3 regions of the Halomonas sp. DP3Y7-2 genome follow, and region 3 is predicted to be linked to each of the others. Evidence: riboswitches for the same ligand, from Rfam matches in the RefSeq annotation. Region 3 holds a riboswitch; each other region holds the start of a gene.
What was found. Region 3 has a riboswitch for thiamine pyrophosphate ahead of tenA (thiaminase II). Riboswitches for the same ligand answer to the same signal wherever they lie in the genome.
Positions count from the first base shown of each region.

Region 1: another riboswitch for thiamine pyrophosphate. It lies ahead of KUV45_RS15560 (3-oxoacyl-ACP reductase); the one in region 3 lies ahead of tenA (thiaminase II).
Region 2: another riboswitch for thiamine pyrophosphate. It lies ahead of KUV45_RS15570 (sodium:solute symporter family protein); the one in region 3 lies ahead of tenA (thiaminase II).

Region 1 covers NZ_JAHVKJ010000010.1:718,433-722,577, forward strand. Annotated here, with positions in the region: gene KUV45_RS15555 (BCCT family transporter) at 1-1,515, opposite strand, end outside; TPP riboswitch at 2,056-2,153, shown strand; gene KUV45_RS15560 (3-oxoacyl-ACP reductase) at 2,201-3,004, shown strand; gene KUV45_RS15565 (LLM class flavin-dependent oxidoreductase) at 3,004-4,145, shown strand, end outside.
Region 2 covers NZ_JAHVKJ010000010.1:722,777-726,921, forward strand. Annotated here, with positions in the region: gene KUV45_RS15570 (sodium:solute symporter family protein) at 215-1,660, opposite strand; TPP riboswitch at 1,739-1,902, opposite strand; gene KUV45_RS15575 (hypothetical protein) at 1,975-2,823, opposite strand; gene KUV45_RS15580 (diguanylate cyclase) at 2,978-4,145, shown strand, end outside.
Region 3 covers NZ_JAHVKJ010000010.1:582,122-586,266, reverse strand. Annotated here, with positions in the region: gene mdoH (glucans biosynthesis glucosyltransferase MdoH) at 1-1,556, shown strand, start outside; TPP riboswitch at 1,727-1,878, shown strand; gene tenA (thiaminase II) at 1,956-2,624, shown strand; TPP riboswitch at 2,719-2,853, shown strand; gene thiC (phosphomethylpyrimidine synthase ThiC) at 2,946-4,145, shown strand, end outside.

The sequences.
Region 1 (4,145 bases), 140 kb from region 3:
CTTGATGCCATCGACGCCTTGGGCGCCTCCGCCGAAGGCCACCATCACATAGGCGATAGCCGCGATCGACAGGCCCCACAGAATCTTCTGCTGCTTGGGCGACTCCTCGTCTGCGGACATGTTGCTGGTGCAGATGGTCGCGATGGTCGATGACATGGAGTCTGCCGCCGTTGCAAATGAAATGACCAGGGTGAAAATCGCCAGCGGTACCAGCAGGCTGGCCATGGGCAGGTGCTGGAGGAAGCCCCACAGTCCGGATACCGCGCCACTGTCATTGATGATGCTGATCAGATCCAGCGTTCCATCCATCTGCCATTTGAGGGCGGACCCACCCCAGATGGCAAACCAGACCAGGCCGAAGACAGAGGGCAGAATCCAGTTGATGATGAGGAACTCCCTGAGCGTTCTGCCGTAGGAGATACGGGCCAGAAACAGTCCCATGAGGGGGGCGTAGGCGATCCAGATCGACCAGTCATACATCGTCCACCAGGTGACCAGCGCTTCGCCACCAGACTCCTTGGTATCGAAAGCCCAAAGAAAGAAGTTGTCTGCCCAGTAGCCGAGGCTTGTCACCGACAGGCTCAGAATATAGTTGAGTGGCCCGACAATGATCAGAATCGCGACGAAGGCATAGAAGATATAGGCGTTGATCGATGACAGCACGCGGATGCCGCGTTTCAATCCCGAGACAGCGGAGGTGATGAAGATCGCCGAGATGGCAATCGTCAGCACCAGCCAGGTCATGGCGTTGGATTCGATGCCGTACTGTGCTTCGATGCCTGAGCTGATCAATGCCAGACCTGCGCCAAGAGAAGAGGCCAGGCCGAGCGCGATGGCCAGAACGGAATTGATATCGATCAGGGACCTTACCCAGATCTTGCTGCCGTGCCTGCCCAGTACGGGGCTGACGGTTGAGGAGATCGAGAAGCGTTCTCTGCGGTTAAAGTGCATGTAGCCGATCATCAGCCCCACGATGGAATAAAGTGCGTAGGGAATGAATGACCAGTTGTGGAAGCTTCTTGCCAAGGCAAAGATGGCGGCCTCGCCACTGCCGGGAGCGAAGCTCTGGTGACTGATTTCGCCGTAGATGTTGCCTAGATAGATGATCGGTTCATTGACGGAGTAAGTGACGACCCCCGTGGCAATCCCTCCCGTCAGCGCCATGGCGAAGGTGGCAGCGAAGGAAAAGGTAGGCGTTGCATCCTTGCCACCCAGCCGAATATCACCGGCCCGGGAGAAGAAGATGAAGCCCGACACCACCAGGGCCGTTACGGCAATCAGCTGATACAGCCAGCCAAAGTCAGACAGGGAGATGTAGAAGACCCCTTTGGCAACATCGACCAGCATGTCGTTGTTGATGAGGCCAGTGGCCACGGCCACCATGATGATGGAAAAGGTGGGTATGAAGACGGCTTTTCTTAGCGGCCTTCTGCTGGAGGCGGACATATTCTTGTTCTCCACGGGTGATGGCGTTACCAGGTGGCGCAGTGGATCAGCATTGTCGGGTGTTGTCATCGGCCGATCTCACAGATGCGTGTGGCAGGCTTAGGGAAACGCTGCACCGATGCCTGAGCGGAGGTGCTCAGCGCTTCCTTGGCGAACCGCTGATGCGGTCCGTCAATCCGTCATAATGTATATACAATAAAGATCGAAAAGGCTAGAGCCGAGTGAGCTGGCGATCACGTCAGCTCCCTTTCATGATGAAAGATAGATCACTCTTATATTAATTTATTTTTGATAAACAATACGTTGAATATCCTTCTAAGCGTCGATCCGATAATGGGTAGTACCAAAGTAGGGGGTGGTAACAAGGTAGACGAGAGGGTCAGGATAGAGGGGGAGAATGGGCGAGAGTCACAGCGGGAAGGCAAGCAAAGCCCAAGGCCGTGCAGGTCGAAAGACGTCGCTTAAATGTGTATACATTTGATTGGTGAAGGGGCCGGGGCGCGATAGGGTTGTCGCGGCGTGTGCCAGGATGGCAAATCAGGGTAGGCCCTTTCATCTGCTTGATACTCGCTGTCTTGTTCCGGGCAAGGTGATGGGCTAAGGTCGAGATCGCATGACACGGGGTGTCCTGGCTGAGCCAGGGCTGAGAAATACCCGTCGAACCTGATCCAGTTCATACCGGCGAAGGGATGTCAGCGCAGTCGTCTGTCCCTGGCTCGACGTGCGTTCCCCGCCTCGACCAAGGACTCATCGCATGACCGCTCCCGATACCTCTTCTGTTGTCGACCCCGTTGCGCCTGATATCTCCGCTCAAATTGTGCTGATTACCGGCGCAGGGCGTGGTCTGGGCGCTCACCTGGCGCGCGCCTTCCTGCGAGAAGGCGCTCGCGTGGTGGTCAACTACCGCTGCAGCGAAGAAGGCGCCCGGGCGCTAGTCGCTGATTACCCGGAACATGCCTTGGCCGTCGCTGCGGATGTGTGCGATCGGGATGGCGTGGAGGCCATGTTGGCGAGGGCCAGTGAGGGCTTCGGTGGGCCTGTGACTACCTTGGTCAACAATGCGCTGCCGGACTTTGCATTCAATGGGGACGCACGGCCTGGGCCTGACTCGCTGAGCTGGGAGCATCTGGACCATCAACTTCAGGGTGTGGTGCGTGGTGCGCTCAACACGGTGCAGGCAGCGCTTCCCGGCATGCGCGAGGCGGGTGTCGGGCGTGTCATCAATATTGGTACCAACCTGTTCCAGAACCCGGTGGTGCCGTATCACGACTACACCGCGGCCAAGGCGGCGCTGCTGTCGCTGACGCGTACGCTGGCGCAGGATCTCGGCCCAGACAATATCAGCGTCAATATGGTGTCCGGCGGCTTGCTGCGCACGACGGACGCTTCCAGGGCCACACCAGACGCGGTGTTTGACCTCATCGCCGCCAACACACCGCTGCGACGGGTGACCACCCCGCAAGAGTTTGCAGACGCGGTACTGCTGTTGGCTTCCCCGTGGGCCAGGGCCATCACCGGGCAGAATCTGATTGTCGATGGCGGACTGGTGAAAGGCTGATGACCTCTATGCACTTGAATCTCTTCATCCTGGGCTGCGGTCATCACAAGGCGGCCTGGCGACACCCTGATTCCAGCGTCGAGCGATTGGCGGATATCGCCTACTACGAAGAGCTGGCCAAGCTTGCCGAACGCGGTCGCCTGGATGCGGTTTTCTTTGCCGATGGCCATGCCGCGGGCAATGTCGCAGACGGTCCGCTGTGGACCTTGGAGCCGCTGACAATGCTTGCCGCGATGGCGCGTGCCACACAGCATATCGGCCTGATCTCGACCGTCTCCAGTACCTTCTATACGCCCTTTCATGCGGCTCGCATGCTGGCATCGCTGGACCATATCTCGGGCGGACGGCTTGGGTGGAACCTGGTGACGTCAATGTTCGACAGCGAGGCGCGCAATCATGGCCTGGAAGGTATGCCGGGCCACGCGCAGCGCTACGCTAGAGCGGAAGAGTTTGCCAATACCGTGCTGGCGCTGTGGGACTCCTGGAGCGATGGCGCGCTGCTGCGAGATCGCCACGGCGATTATGCGGATGCTGCTCTAGTGCAACCGATTCATCACCGCGGCGAGCATTTTCTGGTCGATGGCCCCTTGACGGTGCCTCGCTCGCCACAGGGCCATCCCGTGCTATTTCAGGCGGGGGCATCAGAACAGGGGCGAGACCTGGCGGCACGCTATGCCGAAGCCATTTACGCGGTGGCCTACGACCTGCCATCGGCCCAGGCTTACTGCGGTGACCTCAAGGCGAGGGTAAAAGCCGCAGGCCGTTCAAGGGTGGCGATCATGCCGGGGCTTGTGACCTACGTCGGGTCTACCGAGGAAGAGGCCCGACGCAAGCAGCGTGAACTTGACGAGTTGCTGCCGGTAGAGGCCTCGCGACGACAGTTGAGCCAGTTTATCGGCCAGGACGTCAGTCACTGGGAGCTGGATGCGCCCGTGCCCGCGCTGCCGCCGCTGGAGGCTTTTACGGGTCCGAAAGGACGCTATGCCACCATCCTGCGCATTATCGAGAGCGAACGGCCAACCCTGAGACAGCTAATGGGGCGGCTCGCCGCCGGAGGTGGGCACTGCACGATGGTCGGCACGCCGGAGGGAATTGCCGATGAGATGCAGCGCTGGGTCGAACAGGGTGGGGCCGAAGGCTT
Region 2 (4,145 bases), 140 kb from region 3:
CGCCATAACAGCGGGGGAGCTCGCCCCGCCGTTATGGTTTCGGTTCAGTGGCGTCGGTTTGATTGCCTTAGGGAAACACTGCATAAATTACTGCGCTCGATATCTCGGCTGCTGGCGGTGCTCAAGATCCTCATTTAACCGCATGTAAACTCCGGTCTTTCCGCTCCGGCAGCTACCGACCTGTCATCGCTCGAAACATTTATTCAGCGTTTCCTTAGTTCTGGAAGCGTCTCACCAGGCCGCTCATTCGGTCGAAGTCGTAGCTCTCCCGAGATGGCATCAGCTTCATCAGGACGAGAGATACCAGCACCGGAACAAAGGCAGCCAGCAGGAAGGATTCCAGTAGCGTCGCGGTGCCACCGTTAGGCGAGGGGAACATCCACAGTCCGGCCAGCAGACCTGCTGCGGTACTGATCACAGCATTGCGACCGTGATAGCGGCGGTTGAACAGGCCGAAAAACACCGGAAAGGCTGCGGCAGAGCACAGCAGGTCTGCCAGCAGGAACAGGTAGAGGACGCTGTAGCCCTGCGCAGCGACCCACGTCACTGGTATTGCAGCGACGACGATGAGCCAGCGCGCCATTCTCATCAAGGCCGCCTCACTGGCCTGGGGCAGCAGCCTGTGCATGTCGACGGCGATAATGCTGGAGGTGGCATTGATCGTTGTGTCGGCGCTACTCATTACCAGCGCAAGGCCAAGAGGAATCAGGGCCAAGGCAAACCACAGCGGCACGTCGGACAACAATACGCTGAACAGAGCGACGGAGCCGTCTCCCTCAAGTCCCAGGCCGATGAACGCCAGACCGAACAAACCCATGAGCACGATGACCGGGAAGTTGAAGAGTCCCGCGATCCAAAAGCCACGCCTGAGCACGCGAGTATCCCGGGCCGCATAGATCCTCTGCCAGGTTCCTTGGTAGAACAGACCCGTTAGCATCACCGCGAGAAAGAAGGTCAGGCCAGCGCGCAGGCCGCCAGCATCGGTGATATCCAGCAGTTGCGGAGCACGCTCGTGCAGCCCCTCGAGCGTCGGAGCAACGCCACCCGCCGCCTGCCAGCCAAACATGAGCAAGAGAGCCAGCAGTGGCAGGATCACCAGCATCTGCACCTTGTCAGTGAAGATGGTGGTGCGCAGGCCGCCGTAAAAGGTGTAGAGCAGGGTAGCGACCATCACCACGCTGGCGGTCAGCCAGAGGGGGATTGGGGCCAGCAGGGTCACCATGTGGGCGATGGCGGTCAGCCCTGCAGCCAGAGAGATAAACAGGTAGAACAGCATAATCGCCAGGGTGAAGGCATACATCGTGCGGCCGTAGCGGTGGATCACGAACTCGGTCAGGCCGTGGCCTTCGGGAATCAGCTCCCGCATGCGTCGACCAAGAGGAATCATCATCAGGCGAGGCACCATGGAGCCGAGCGCGTAGCCAATGACCGCCGCGATACCGCCCCAGGTGGCAGCCTGGGCCGGTCCAAACAGGATCCAGGTGCCCAGTGTGGTGGCAATCAACGTCAGCACCGTGGCACGAGTGTTTTGGCTGTTACGTGCGGAGATGTAGTCATCAAGGCCGCCCCGACGGCGTCGGGCGTAGAGCAGGCCTGGAATGGCAAAGATGGCAGCGCACAGCAGCAGCCACAGCGCCGTCCAGAGAGGGTCGAGCATCATCGAGAGAAACCTCTTTCTTATCGTTGTCCGCAGGGACCAGTGGACATCGGGACGGACGGCGGGCAGGAAGAAAGAGGGAGTGCGGCAACCATCCTTCCCTTCGCCGGCATGACCCGGATCAGGTTCAAAGGGTTACCGCGCAATGCGGAATCTCAGCCCCGTACTATGGCCTTGGTGCGATACAGCGCTGTCGCGGCGCTGTCACGACCTGTATGGCCAGTAGGGCTCCCCTAGGAAGAGGTCCAGACTAGGGCCGGCTCGCGGGGCTGTCAATTGCAGAAAGGTAGGGCGCTCGTTGCGGAAGCATCGCGCCGCTAACGCCCCTCGAGTGACAGTGTTTGGCAGGCCCGATCCAGCCAGTGGGTCGTCTCCGAGAGCCTGGGGTGGGGGTTGTTGTTGCAGTCGAAGCAACCCGAGCTCTTCGCCACCTCTGCCAGCGACGTATCAGAGGTAGCGTTCAGCACGAGGGTGCGCCGATGCCCTCCGCCGCCGGCAAGAAAGTGGGCAGCTTCAGCGTGCTGGACTTCCATGGGAAAGGACAGGTCTGACATGGGAAAGGACAGGCCTGACGTGGGAGTGTCTGGTGAGACAGTGTCCTCGGCAAGCGCAGTGCCTGGCTGGCCTCTGCACCAGATGACTTCGAATCCCCTCTGATGGGCATGCAGGCCAATGCGATGTACGTCCCTGATCTGCCCAGCCATTACCAGGCGCAGCGCAGGTTGGACCAGCAGCGCAAGCAGCTGATCGCATTGCTGTACCAGTGGCTCATGTTGCTCGGCACGCCTCAGTCGGGCGGGGGAGCCATTTAAGTTGATAAGGCGAACCAGCGAAGGTTGTCCGAGCAGCGTCGCGTGCAGGACTTCCAGATGGGTCTGTGTCGGGCTGTCCGGCAGCAGTAGTTCCGCGACGTGGTCGCGACCCTGGCTGACATGGACTGTCGTCAGGGGGGAGTGATGGACGTCGGCGTGCTGGCGCTGGTCCTTAAACGGATGCGGTAGTCGATAGGCGTTGCCGTCGTCGTCAACCGGCTCCGCTTGAGTGGTCTGCATACGGTAATCCACAAGACCGTAAGCGCTGCCCAGTTGAGTCACCAGCCAGGCGGCATGTCCTTGGTACGTGAGCGAGAGAGCTCTCTCGATCGCCATCAAGTTCTGGTAATACATGGCATTCGCCTCTTGAGCACCGTGAGCGAACGTGCTGTCCACGCAGCGTGGAAAATTCTGATGCATTCAACCATACAAACAGCCAAATTCATGAGCAGGCCAGAAGGATGCTTGTGCGTCCTATCACGTCAGGGGAACGACCAGGAGAGCCAGCATGGACCAGTATGCCTGGGTGCGAGAAGCATTGACGCTTGCCGGGACGGTACTCGTCAGGGTGTCGCCAGCGGCGGTGGTGCTAGACGTGGCCGGCGATTGTGCGTCGGTGTTGGGAGGATCTCGCGATGAGGTTGTCGGACGTTCGTTGTCGGAGCTGCAGGGGCACTCCGCCAGGCTTGCAGAAGCCATGGCGGGTGCGGGCAGGCAGTGGGATGAGCAGGGAAGGGGGCAAAGCCGTAGCTCGGCTTACGTGATGCTGCCTGATGGCAGCATGGTGCTGCGTCTGCCGATGCAGCAACGACCTGACCATGGTGTAGTGGCTCGGCTAGCGGATCATCTTCCAGTCATGGTGGCCTATGTGGATCGAGACCTGTGCTTTCGCTTCAACAATCAGGCATATCAGGACTTCATTGGCCTTACGTCGTCTGAATTGGCAGGTCAGCCAGTGGCATCGGTGCTCGACGCCTCCTCCTATGCGAAGATTCAGCCGCGCTTCGCGCGTGCCCTGGCGGGGGTAGAGGTCAGCTACGAGGATTCACTGGTATTGCAGGACGGCAGGAGAGCATTTTTCAAGGTGAACTACTTGCCGGATATCGTGGATGACGGTGTCGCCGGCTTCTACGCCATCATTCAGGACGTCTCTGAATACCGATCGATGATTCAGCTGCTACGGGATGTGCACACCGGCGTTAACCGCACGGATATCGAGACGTCCGAGATTGTCGACATGCTGCTGCGAGATGCCCTTGTTTACCTGGGCCTGGACATCGCGCTGGTCAGCGAGGTGGTGGGTGAGCAGTACAGCGTGCGCTGGGCGGCCAGTGATGGGGCGCCGGTAGGTCCTGGGGATACCTTTCCTCTGGGGGATACGTATTGCCGTCTTACCCTTGATGCGTGTGACGTCTTTGCTACCCATCATGCCAGGTGTGATGAGCGTGTCAGCGGGCACCCCTGTTACCAGGCGTTTCAGTTGGAAACCTATATTGGTGCGCCCATTTGGATAGAGGGCTCCGTCTGGGGAACGCTTAATTTTTCCAGCGCTAGACCTCGTCGCCAGCCCTTTTCAGAGGTTGATATTGAGCTGGTGCGTCTGCTGACCGGTGCAGTAGAGCGAGTGATTACCAACGAACTGGACGTAGCGCGAATCAAGAGGGAGCGCGACGAGC
Region 3 (4,145 bases):
TGGACCTTGGCGAGCTGCCGGAGGGCATCGACGTCGAGGCCTTCGTGCTCAGCGATAGCACCGACGACGCCGTCGTGGCGGAAGAAAAGGCCGCCATGGCAGCGCTGCAGCAGCGACTCGAGGGCCACTGCCGGCTGCACTATCGCCACCGGGACAGCAACGCAGGGCGCAAGGCAGGCAACTTGGGCGACTTCTGCACCCGCTGGGGCAGCCACTACGACTATATGCTGGTGGTCGACGCCGACAGTCTGATGAGCGGGACCACGGTGGTCGAGCTCATCGACGAGATGATGGCCAATCCTCGGCTGGGGCTCCTTCAGACGGTGCCCATTCCCGTGCGCCAGCAAAGTCTGTTCGGGCGCTGCAATCAATTCGCTGCCGCGCTCTACTCGCCCATGCTGGCGGCAGGGCTGAGCTTCTGGCACGCCACCGCAGCCAACTATTTTGGCCACAATGCCATCATTCGGGTGGACGCGTTCACCGACGCCTGCGGCCTTCCCGAGCTCCCCGGCAAGCCGCCCCTGGGTGGCGATATCCTCAGTCATGACTTTGTCGAGGCAGCGCTGTTGCGCCGGGCCGGCTGGCAGGTGCGCATGCGCACCGACCTGGGCGGCAGCTATGAGGAAATGCCCAGCCACATTCTCGACTATGCCAAGCGTGATCGACGTTGGGTACAGGGCAACCTGCAGCATCTGCGCCTGCTGAATGGCCATGGCCTGCATGTGCTGAGCCGTCTGCACTTCTTCTTCGGCGCGCTGGCCTACCTGTCGTCGCTGGTGTGGCTGGCGATCCTGGTCATCAGTACCATCGATGCGCTGATCAGGGCGCTCGTTCCCACGAACTTCTTCACCGCCAGCTCGCAGTTGTTCCCTGACTGGCCCATCGCTCCGCCCAACCTGATCATTCCCTTGTTGATCGGCACCTTGGGCATGCTGCTGATGCCCAAGGTGCTGGGACTGATACTTGGTCTCATGCGGGATCCAGAGGGCTACGGGGGACGCCCAAAACTGGTCTTGAGCATGCTGGTGGAGACCCTGTTCGCCATGCTGATCGCACCGCTGATGATGGTCTTCCACAGCCGTTTCGTGATCCAGGTGCTGACCGGTCGTACCGTTGCCTGGGACCCGCAATCCCGAGAGGGGCGGGCACTGCCCTGGCGGGAAGCCTTCCGCCATACCTGGCTGTGGTCGCTGATTGGTGCGGTGTGGGCTCTTGTCACCTGGGCCTACACTCCGAGCTTCTTTCTCTGGCTGACGCCCGTCTGGCTCGGCCTGGTGCTGGCGGCTCCGCTGGTGCGCTGGAGCTCCAGCCTGACCATCGGCCGCCGCCTGGCCCGCGCCGGGCTTCTGCTGGTACCCAGTGAGACACGCCCCCCCAGGGTCGTCGCCGATCTACACATCGAGAGTCAGCTACCCTCATCGGGCGCGCCGGCCGCTCCCCCCAGCGAGCGTCCCCGAGACATGCCTGTGCAGTCCTTCCGACGCCCCCATCAATCGGCTGAGGTGCACAGCGACCCTGGCCACCCGATCGACACCCCCACGCCAGATCGTCGCTGATCCATCATAAGCCATCATCAGCGTCGGTGCAGGACGCCGCGGCCGTGACCCTCATGGCCGCGGCGTCATCATTAGGTAGTCTCTCTCGACAACCTCCCTTGACGCCCCCTTCCGATGCTATCCGAAAGTGGTGTCTGGCAAAGCCGCAGGGGCGTGCTAGACTGCGGTCGACTCGCTTGACGGGGTGCCGGTCAATCCGGCTGAGATGGTGCAGGGCCTGCGTGGTGTAGCGGCCCGACAGCACCGATCCCGTGGAACCTGATCCGGGTGCGGTGTGGACTCACACCTTGAACCGGCGTAGGGAATCAGGCGGTGGCACGCCTTCCCTGTGGGGGCCTGCCCTTCCTCCCCGCCGTCCTTCTCTGCCCCGCCCACCGGATCCACTATGCCGGAGCTATCATGGGCTACTGCTTCAACGACCTTATCGCTGCCTGCCGCGACGACTGGCGGCGCTATACCGAGCACGACTTCGTTCGTGCACTTGGGCGCGGCGACCTGAATGACGCCAGCTTTCGCCACTATCTGAAGCAGGACTACCTGTTTCTCCTGCAGTTTTCACGCGCCTACGCCCTTGCTGCCTACAAGAGCCAGAACCTGGAGAGCTTGCAGGGGGCCTTCAAGGGGATGCAGACGATCCTCGAGGTCGAACTGGGCCTGCATCTTGCCTACTGCCGAGAATGGGGCATTGACGACAGTGAGCTCAGCCGTCTACCGGAGGCACGTGCCACCCTGGCCTACACCCGCTACGTCCTCGACACCGGCAGTCGGGGTGATCTGCTGGACCTGCACGTTGCCCTGGCGCCCTGCATGGTCGGCTACGCCGATATCGGTCGCTGGCTGGCGGATCATCCCGAGACGCTGCGTGGTGGCGACAATCCCTACGATGCCTGGATCACCATGTACGCAAGCCCTGACTTTCAGGCCTCGGCCGTGCGCGAAAGACACTGGCTCGACGACCAGCTCAGCCAGGTATCGAGCGCTCGTTTCGAACGGCTGGCGCGCATCTTTAGCGACGCGACCCGTCTCGAGACAGACTTCTGGCAGATGGGACTAGACCTGAGTGACTGACCTTGGCGACGCCTTTAGGCGATTGAACTGAGCGATCGTACTGGGCGATCGACCTGGGTGATCGCGCTCGACAACACAGACAAGCTGACAATAGCAACGCTTGACGGGGTGCCGCAGCCAGCGGCTGAGATCATGCAGCGCATGAGACCCGTTGAACCTGATCTGGGGATACCCCCGATGTTACGGCATCGAGGCGAGGACCAGCGTAGGGATCAAGCGCTCACGGCCACGGCCTCGACGCCCCCTTCTCCCTCGCGACGTGCCATTACCACCATCAGGGCGACGCCACTTGCCCTGCACCGCCGTGAGAGGAAACCACCTATGTCACTCGACCATCCCTCGTCTCATCCGAGATCCCGCCATGACGCCCACTTCCTGGCCGAGACGGCCAGGGTCGACCAGGCCGCCGTCACTCCCCTGCCAGGCTCTCGCAAGGTCTATGTAGAGGGCTCCCGCCCCGACCTGCGGGTGCCATTTCGCGAAATCACCCTGTCGCCGACGCGCACCTCAGGCCCCGACGAAGCCAATCCACCGCTACTGGTGTACGACACCTCAGGCCCCTATACCGACCCGGCGATACAGGTCGATCTGCGCAAGGGACTGGCCGAGTTGCGCAGGCCCTGGATTGAGGAGCGCAACGACACCGAGTGGCTCGACGGTCCCACCTCCGAGTACGGCCGCCGGCGTGCCGATGACCCGCTGCTGGCACCGCTGCGCTTCGAGCTGACGCGCACACCACGCCGCGCCACCAGGACCGCCGATGGCCGCCCGGGCAACGTCACCCAATTGCATTACGCGCGGCGCGGCATCATCACACCGGAAATGGAGTTCATTGCACTTCGCGAGAATCAACGTCGACAGGCCCTTCAGGACCCTTATCGTGGCAGTGACGAGGTCGAAGCGATACTTGGCCACCAGCACCCCGGCCAGTCGTTCGGAGCCCGTTTGCCGGATGAGATCACCCCCGAGTTCGTGCGCCAGGAAGTGGCCGCCGGACGTGCCATCATCCCGGCCAACATCAATCATCCCGAAGCCGAGCCGATGATCATCGGGCGTAACTTTCTGGTGAAGATCAACGGCAATCTAGGCAACTCTGCGGTGACCTCCTCCATCGAAGAGGAAGTGGACAAGATGACCTGGGGGATTCGCTGGGGGGCGGATACGATCATGGACCTGTCCACTGGACAGAACATCCATGAAACCCGTGAGTGGATCATCCGCAACTCACCGGTGCCGATCGGTACCGTGCCACTCTATCAGGCGCTGGAAAAGGTCAAGGGCGTGGCCGAGGACCTGACCTGGGAGGTCTTTCGCGACACCTTGATCGAGCAGGCGGAACAGGGGGTGGACTATTTCACCATCCACGCCGGTGTGCTTCTTCGCTATGTGCCGCTGACCGCTGGCCGAGTCACCGGCATCGTCTCGCGGGGAGGCTCGATCATGGCCAAGTGGTGTCTCTATCACCACCAGGAAAGCTTCCTCTACACCCACTTCGAGGAGATCTGCGAGATCTGCAAGCAG